DNA from 2 places in the Mucilaginibacter xinganensis genome. Region 2 is predicted to be linked to the other one. Evidence: riboswitches for the same ligand, from Rfam matches in the RefSeq annotation. Region 2 holds a riboswitch; the other holds the start of a gene.
The links. Region 2 has a riboswitch for cobalamin ahead of metE (5-methyltetrahydropteroyltriglutamate--homocysteine S-methyltransferase). Riboswitches for the same ligand answer to the same signal wherever they lie in the genome.
Positions count from the first base shown of each region.

Region 1: linked by a shared signal. The riboswitch ahead of MuYL_RS12950 (TonB-dependent receptor plug domain-containing protein) and the one ahead of metE (5-methyltetrahydropteroyltriglutamate--homocysteine S-methyltransferase) in region 2 are both predicted to bind cobalamin.

Region 1 covers NZ_CP022743.1:2,941,227-2,945,665, forward strand. The annotation lists gene MuYL_RS12950 (TonB-dependent receptor plug domain-containing protein) at 1-1,742, opposite strand, end outside; cobalamin riboswitch at 1,848-2,045, opposite strand; gene MuYL_RS12955 (serine hydrolase) at 2,138-3,385, shown strand; gene MuYL_RS12960 (SRPBCC family protein) at 3,501-4,214, shown strand; gene rplT (50S ribosomal protein L20) at 4,318-4,439, opposite strand, start outside.
Region 2 covers NZ_CP022743.1:4,067,165-4,071,603, reverse strand. The annotation lists gene fabG (3-oxoacyl-[acyl-carrier-protein] reductase) at 1-334, opposite strand, end outside; cobalamin riboswitch at 1,453-1,653, shown strand; gene metE (5-methyltetrahydropteroyltriglutamate--homocysteine S-methyltransferase) at 1,816-4,122, shown strand; gene MuYL_RS17855 (acyl-CoA thioesterase) at 4,174-4,439, shown strand, end outside.

The DNA.
Region 1 (4,439 bases), 1.1 Mb from region 2:
CTTGAGTAGTCGGCATTAAATTTTGTATCACTTCTGTCACCGGTATATTTATAATTCAACCCAGCTGAAAAGCTTTTAATGAATTGATAGTACACGTTTGCTCCGAAAGTATTCTTCGGCCTGCGATACAAATTATTGGTTTCTTTTCCCGTTACATCTGTCTGTTTACCTGTTACATAGGCAGCATAAGCAGATGCAGTGAATTTATCTAAATTTAACTTAAGCTCACTTTCAAAACCCTTATCTTTTTGAAATGAGCCATTTTCATAAATACCATAAGGAGCATCTGCCAGGTTTTTGAAGTAAATCACATCCTTTGTGTCGTACTTATAAAATACGGTATTGAATGATAGGGTGTTTTTAATCAGTTCCCAATCAAACCCGGCTTCGTACGAGGTTGTGGTCTCGGGCCTTAAGGCATCATTACCATATTGTGAAAATAGTTGGTATAACGATGGTGTCTTAAATGCCGAAGCAATTGTTCCAAATACCTTAAACTGGTCTGCCAGGTATAACGACGGATTAACCGTGTAAGTAAAATTAGTCCCGTACTTACTATCCAGGTTGTACCGGCCACCAAGTTCCATGTGAAAGATTCCTGCTTTAAAAAAAAGTGAAGTATAAATGCTATTTATGCTATTCCGTAAGTTTTTTAATGTGTCGTAGGTGCTTAGCTGTGTGCTGCTGTAATACCTAAAGCTTTCGCCGCTGGTTATATCCAGGTATTTATTAATGTTGTAATTAAGCAATACATCGAAATTGGTTATACTACCGCTGTTCTTTTGATACGAAGCTGTATTGAAGTTAGATGCTCCGGCCAAATCGTTGTAATTATTTTTTACGCTATTTTGGCTGATGTTAAATTTGAGGTCGCCTTTATCTAACTGAAGCTTACCGCCTATGCCGCCAAAAATAAACGTGTTGTTATAAGTATAGCCCTGATCATCGGTAAAAGCACCGGCCGGCAAATTACCTTTGTTGTAGCTGGCTTGCAGGTTCCCGTTGATCATAAATTTTTCTGACACCTGTTGGGTCAAATTTAAACTCGCCGACCTTTGGTGAAAACCATCTTTCTTAAAGTTCCCTGTACCCAGGGTGTCGGTAGCTGCGGCAAAACCTTTTGAATCTGTATTTGACAAATTTAGCGCGATCCCAGTCTTGTTAATTTTGCCATTTAAACCAGCTGCCTGGTTAAAGGTATTGTATGTGCCCCCGCTTGCCTGCAAATTAGTTTTCAATCCTTGTTCTTTCGGATGTTTTGTAATGATGTTGATCACGCCGGCAACAGCATCTGATCCATATAAGGTTGATCCGCTGCCTTTCAAGATCTCTATCCTTTCAATTTGATCTAACGGAAATGCATTTAGATCGTAAGCACCTTCAATTGATGATGAATTATTAACCGCAAAACCATCAACCAGTATCAATGTATTGCCTGTTGAAGCGCCCCTCAGATATACAGATGAACTGATCCCCGGCGCGTTTTCTGATCCTGAAAAAGTAATTCCCGGGACAGTATTCAATAGCTGCGGTAAGGTTTTCCCGGCCGACCTGTTAATCTGTTCACTGGTAATAACGGTGACTACCCGGCCAATTTCCGATTGTTTTTTTGCCGACCGCGTAGCAGTTACTACTACATCATTAAGAACCCTGGTTGAGTCCTGGGCATAGGCCGCTTTACTAAAAAGCAGCGACTGTGCAAGCCCGAGGCCCGCAATAATAAAAAAGTAATTTTTTTTCATGTTGTTGTGAGTTTAAACCCGCAGCATACAGAAATGGAAAGTTTGGAATGGAAATACACCTCCGGATGGGCATTCACATTCAAGCTTCAATCCCCGAAAGCTTTGAATAATATTTATGCCTGGGCAGGTATTCTGACTTACTCCCCTTTACCCGGTCTTCCCATCCTGATCAAAATCAAAACAGTGACCCCATTTGATTGGGTATTGGTTATGGAGCTTACAGCTGCGGGACAGTTACGGATTTACACCATATTCCCTTTTAATCCCGGTAGTTAACCGGGAACCTAAAGCGATGCAAATGTAGAATAAGAATTTATAAACTCAAATTATGTTATTGACTAAGTTGACCAGTTTAATTGAGTTGTTTAAGTTTGAAATATTAACGTGCTGGTAATATGCTAAAGAACATTTTATTTCTTTTTTTATTGATGGTAAATATTCCTGCTTTTGCGCAACATCCGGATACGGTATTCCTGGAGCGCTTATTAAAATCACACCCGGAACTTTTTAGCGGGATCCTGAACCACCCTGCACACAACGAGGTCCAGATTTTATATACCCGGATTGATCGCGATAAAAATAACGTACCGCATTTCACCTCATATAGCTACCGGCTTAATGCCAGGCACTATTTTTACCCGGCCAGTACCGTAAAACTGCCAACTGCCATATTCGCGCTTGAAAAACTTAATGAATTAAATCTCCCAGGCCTGAATATGCGCTCAGTGATGAAAACCGACAGCTCTTTTAAAGGTGAAACTAAAATGCTTGAAGATACTTCAGCAGCTAATGGCTTACCAAGCATCGAAAATTACATTAAAAAAATCCTTCTCGTAAGTGACAATTACGCCTATAACAGGCTTTATGAGTTTGTCGGCCGCAAGGAGATCAACGATAAATTAAAAAAATATGGGTTAAATAATACCCGGATTATTGGCCGCCTTTCTGTTTACGATGGTTGTGAAGCCGCCCGGCATACCAACGCCATTGATTTTTACCAGGACAACAAACTGATTTATCATCAGCCGGCGCAATATGATACAAATAGTTATCCCATGCACCTGGACAATATGATACAAGGTAAGGGCTACCTCGACAAAAACGACAAACTGGTTATGCAGCCATTTGATTTTACAGATAAGAATGTTTATGCCATTGCAGATATGCAATCTGTTTTAAAGAGGTTATTATTTCCCGGTTCATTCCCCAGGCGACAACAGTTTAATTTAAAACCAAATGATTATCAATTCATTTATCGTTACATGAGCATGTTTCCCGGCGAAAGTAAAAAACCATCTTACAACCAGCCCGGCTACTATCCCGCTTTTTGCAAATTCCTGCTTTATGGTGCGGATAGCACTGCGGCGATAAACCCGGATATAAGGATCTTTAATAAAGTGGGCGACTCTTATGGCTATGATATTGACAATGCATATATCGTTGATTTTAAACATAATGTGGAATTTATTTTAACTGCTGTTGTGCAGTCAAATGAAGATGGGATCTATAATGATAATAAATATGAATACGACACCGTTTGCCTGCCATTTATGAAAAACCTCGGGCGGGTTATTTACGAATATGAGTTAAACCGGACGAAAAAATTCACGCCTGATCTCTCCAAGTTTAAATTCAAATATTAAAATTATCGTTTGACTGAAAAAATACGTTTAAATCAAAAGGGAAATTAAATACACTTAAAGAAAACTGCCTTTCATATTTATTGTTTAAAAAGTACACCTATTTAAACAACATGATATGGCAATTACAGCATTACAGCGCATCCCCAACGATAATAAGGAAACCGCTACTATAAATTTGAATTGGCCCGAACGTTATATTTCAATAGCTGCCGGAGTTAAACTAAGTTTTTCGGGCATCAGGAACATTTTCAAAAGCCCGTTTACCAGCCTGCTTAAACTGGGTGCCGGCGGTTACCTGGTAAACAGGGGCATCAGCGGTCATTGCGAACTTTATTCGCAGGCGGGAAAGGTTAGCACCTCCCCTGTTAATGTAAATATCCGGACGTCCTTCTCCGTTAACAGGTCAAGAATGGAAGTCTATGCCTTCTGGCGCAAACTGGATAACCTGCCCCTGTTTATGAATCACCTCGAAAGTGTAGATTTAATTGACGACAAACGGTCGCATTGGGTATTAAAACTGCCTACAGGTGTGGCTAACGTTAGTTGGGACGCAGAAATTGTACATGATGATCCTGGTTACATGATTGGCTGGAGCTCGTTACCGGACTCTATAATCGATAATGCCGGAAAGGTTCGTTTTCGTGATACAGAAGATGGCGGTACATTGGTTGACGTAGTTATAAGCTATCAGCCTCCTGCTGGTGGTATTGGCGCAAGCCTGGCACACATATTTAATCCGGTATTTAAAAAGTTAGTTGACGATGATGTACAAAACTTTAAGCAATACATGGATATAGTTGAAAAAGAAGGTGTTATAATTGTATTATAGTGAATTAGCATTGGTCTTAAATCAACAATCTAATTTTTGCCAATAAAAAAACCCGCATTTAGCGGGTTTTTTATATTATCCTAAGATTCGTTGGAATCCATGTTTATTTTACTGCATCAATAACTGCTTTAAAAGCATCTGGGTGATTCATAGCCAAATCAGCTAACACCTTACGGTTTAAACCAATTTCACTTTTAGTTAATTTACCCATTAATTGAGAGTAAG
Region 2 (4,439 bases):
TTACCTCATCCCATTGGGCTTCCGTCATGCGCATCAGCAAACCGTCTTTGGTTATGCCGGCGTTATTAACCACTATATGCAGGGTGCCGAAATCGGCGATAATATCATTGATCAGTTTTTCGGCCTCATCAAATTTTGATGCGTCAGAGCGATAGCCTTTTACCTGTGTGCCAAAGCTTTGCAGTTCCTGTTCAAGGGCTTGTCCTTTTTCAACAGATGATAAATAAGTGAAAGCTACATTAGCGCCATGCGCTGCAAACTTTTCTGCAATTTTACGCCCTATCCCTTTTGATGCTCCCGTGATAAGTGCGGTTTTTCCTTCTAATAATTTCATGAAGTTTAGAAAATGATTTACGAGGGGCGAAGATACTTATTTAGTCCGAAAGTCGGAAAAGTCCGGAAAGTAGGGAAGATAAAAAAGTTTCGGGTTTGTATGGACGTTTAATTTCTCCGGTATGCTTAAGTCTCGACACAGAGTCCCATTTAGGAGTGATCGCAAGGACCTGAAATAGCTCCTTGTAATATTATTTAGTGTTTGGGATTTTAAGACACAAATGCTACCTTCGGATAAATGAAACCTGTTATAATTATAATCACAAAATATGGCGTGATATTATTTTTATGGGTACTCTTGTTATGGTGGGCATTATTTTTATCTCCATTTGACGTGCCGGAATATGTTCCATACACACCAATCAAGATTTATGGATTAGCTTTTACTGCTTTTACTCTTACTATTTTAATTCTTTCACAAAAGGAAACTTTGAGAAAACTCCCGAATTTAAGTATTGTGGAATTAGTATTTATTGGAACCGCTATTTGCTTTATTATGGAGATATTATTCCAATTTATACAGTCGTTTACATTAACTTCTGACAAATTACGCTACTTCATATCAGGGGTAACATTCACTACTATCTTGGGGGCTATATTGTCTTTCTTCATAGCTTTCCAATTAAAAACAAAACGGACGAATCGGCTTTTGCTTTTTATAGCTATATTTTTTCTTCTATTTAAAGGATTGAGTATGATATTCCCATCAATGATAGCGAAGTGATTAAATAAATATAGGTAATACAATAGGTGCGACAATCTGCATCGGTTACAAAACCGTGATAAGTCAATTAACTTTACTATACTAAAAAACTAGCATAAAAATAAGACTGCTGATATATGGTTATTTCCTATCCGCAATATAACCCGAATACGAAGATACTGGTATTTAGAGAGTGGATAGAAAATCACGACGAATGCGGAACTGGGTGGCAAAGAGAGTTTTGGTTTACGAGAATACCAGGTGGTTGGAAGGTTTGCGATGATATTACTTCTTTAAGGCTCTGAGTTTAATTTTCCAGTATTAGCACTCATACTGGCGTTATAACTTTTTTTCTTCCCAACTTTTCGGACTTCCGGACTTTCCCGACTCTATTCCCTATATTTGCCCAAGTTCTTTACTTTATTTCAACAGTGAGGTTCCCCGATTTTTAATCCGGGATGAAAAAGGAACCGTGTGTAAATCACGGGCTGTCGCGCAACTGTAAGTAACACAAAAGGTTGTTGCCTTTACCAATGTCCATTGCCCTGCCAAAACGGGGCGAGAAGGACGGCAACAATGTTACAAGCCAGGATACTTGCCCCCTGTTTAAGACAATGCTTTCGCGTTTTGAAGCAGTAGTCAGAGTATAAAGCATTTTTACGGGTATTTGTATTCCTGTTGCTTGCTTTTGTCTTTTATTACAATTCCTCCGAAAGCATACCGAAAACCGTAAGGAGCATTAAGTCAAATTAATGTTTAACCAAAAAAGTTTTATGCGTATGCTCAAAAACAATCCCGGGTACCCGCGTATGGGTGCCCATCGTGAACTTAAAAAGGCCAGTGAACAATACTGGGCCGGCAAAACAACCCGCGACGAATTATTCGCCGTTGCCAAAACAATCCGCCAACAAAACTGGAAATTGCAGCAGGATGCAGGTATTGACCTGGTACCCTGTAACGATTTCAGCTTTTACGACCAGGTGCTTGACACCTCGCTGATGCTTGGCGTTATCCCGCAACGGTACAATGCTGTTTTAACCCAAAATGTAAAGAATAAAGAGATCGACCTTTACTTTGCAATGGCGCGGGGCTATCAAAAAGACGGACTGGACATTACCGCCATGGAAATGACCAAATGGTTTGACACCAATTACCATTACATTGTGCCTGAATTTACGGCAAATCAGCAGTTCAGGCTTTTTTCTGAAAAAGTATTTGATGAGTTTAACCTGGCTAAACAGGTAACCGGCATTATTCCAAAACCGGTTTTAATTGGCCCGGTGTCGTACTTGTTATTGGGTAAGGAGAAAGAAGGCGGTTTTGATAAGATAGATCTTATCAAAAAGATAGTTCCCGTTTACGCAGAGGTGTTGAAACGATTAAAGGCTCATGGCGCTATTTGGGTACAGCTGGACGAGCCTTTCCTGGCACTTGACCTTTCACAGAAAGAAAAAGATGCATTTGTTTATGCTTATACGGAGCTGAAGAAACAGTGCCCCGAAATTAAGACCCTGCTTACTACCTATTTTGAAGGGCTTGGAAAAAATACCGGGCTTGCTGTTAATTTACCGGTAAGCGCCCTGCACATTGACCTGGTAAGAGCGCCGAAGCAACTGGACGCAGTACTCACCATTATCCCCGAAACATTAAGCTTGTCGCTGGGTGTGGTTGACGGGCGTAACATCTGGAAAAATGATTACATCCGCTCACTGGCGCACATTAAAAAAGCAATTGCCGTTGTTGGTAACGAGCGGCTGATGATAGCGCCGGCCTGCTCCCTGCTGCATACCCCATTCGACCTTGACCTGGAGACTGGCATCAACCCCGAAATAAAAAAATGGATGGCCTTTGCCAAACAAAAATTAAACGAGGTAAATGAATTAAGCAAGATTATTGACGGCGACAATGAACTGCTGAAAGCCAATATTGAGGCTGTCTCTACCCGTAATATATCTAAACTGATCCACAAGCAGGAAATAAAGAACAGAACGGCTGCTATTACAGTGGCGGATGCTGAACGAGCGAGCCGGTTTACCTTACGGCAGAAAATACAACAGGGTAATTTCAGGTTGCCGCTGTTCCCCACTACTACCATAGGCTCTTTCCCGCAAACTGACGAGATCCGCCAGTTAAGGGCGAGGTTAAAAAAAGGTGAACTGAGCACAGCGCAGTATGACGCAGAAATTGAAAAAGCTACTATTGATGCCATCCGCTGGCAGGAGGAGATCGGGATAGATGTTTTGGTGCACGGCGAGTTTGAACGCAATGATATGGTTGAATATTTTGGCGAACAGCTGGATGGCTTTCTATTTACAAAAAACGGCTGGGTGCAAAGTTACGGCAGCCGCTGTGTAAAGCCGCCGGTTATTTACGGCGATGTCAGCAGGCCGAAGGATATAACGGTGCGCTGGAGCAGCTTTGCACAGGCCAACACGCACAAATTGATGAAAGGTATGCTGACCGGCCCGGTAACTATCCTGCAATGGTCGTTTGTGCGGGACGATCAGCCGCGGTACGTTACGGCTAACCAAATAGCGCTGGCTATCCGCGACGAAGTGGTTGCGCTGGAAAAAGCCGGTATAAAAGTTATCCAGATTGATGAGCCTGCTATCCGCGAAGGCCTCCCGCTGCGCAAAGCAGACCATGCCGCTTACCTGGATTGGGCTGTAAACGCTTTCCGGATCTCGGCAAGCGGCGTCCGGGATGAAACACAGATCCACACACACATGTGCTATAGTGACTTTAACGACATTATTGAACACATTGCCCTGATGGACGCGGATGTAATCACCATTGAAACCTCGCGTTCGCAAATGGAATTGCTGGAAGCGTTTTCAGATTTTAAATATCCGGCAGAAATAGGTCCCGGCGTTTATGACATCCATTCGCCGCGCATTCCCGCTGTTGCCGAGATGGTGAGCCTGCTTGAAAAAGCCGCTGCTTTATTGCCCGTTGAGAATATTTGGGTAAACCCTGATTGCGGTTTAAAAACCCGCAAATGGCCCGAAACACAGGCCGCGCTGGTAAATATGGTGGAGGCGGCAAAGGCGGCCCGCGAAATATTCAGCAAACAAACTGTTAACTAACATTTACACAAAGCCGTTCGGGTAATGCTGAACGGCTTTAATATAATTATGATGGACCTGGAACAAAGAACTAAATCAGCCGAAACAAGAATTTTTAAAGCGGTATTCCCCAATACCACCAATCATTATGATACCCTGTTTGGCGGCACGGCCATGCACCTGATGGATGAGGTAGCATTTATTACTGCTACACGCTTTACCCGCAAAACCATGGTAACCGTATCATCCGACAGGATAGACTTTAACCGCGCCATTCCCGCAGGTACCATAATTGAACTGGTAGGCAAAATACAGCACGTTGGGAACACCAGCTTAAA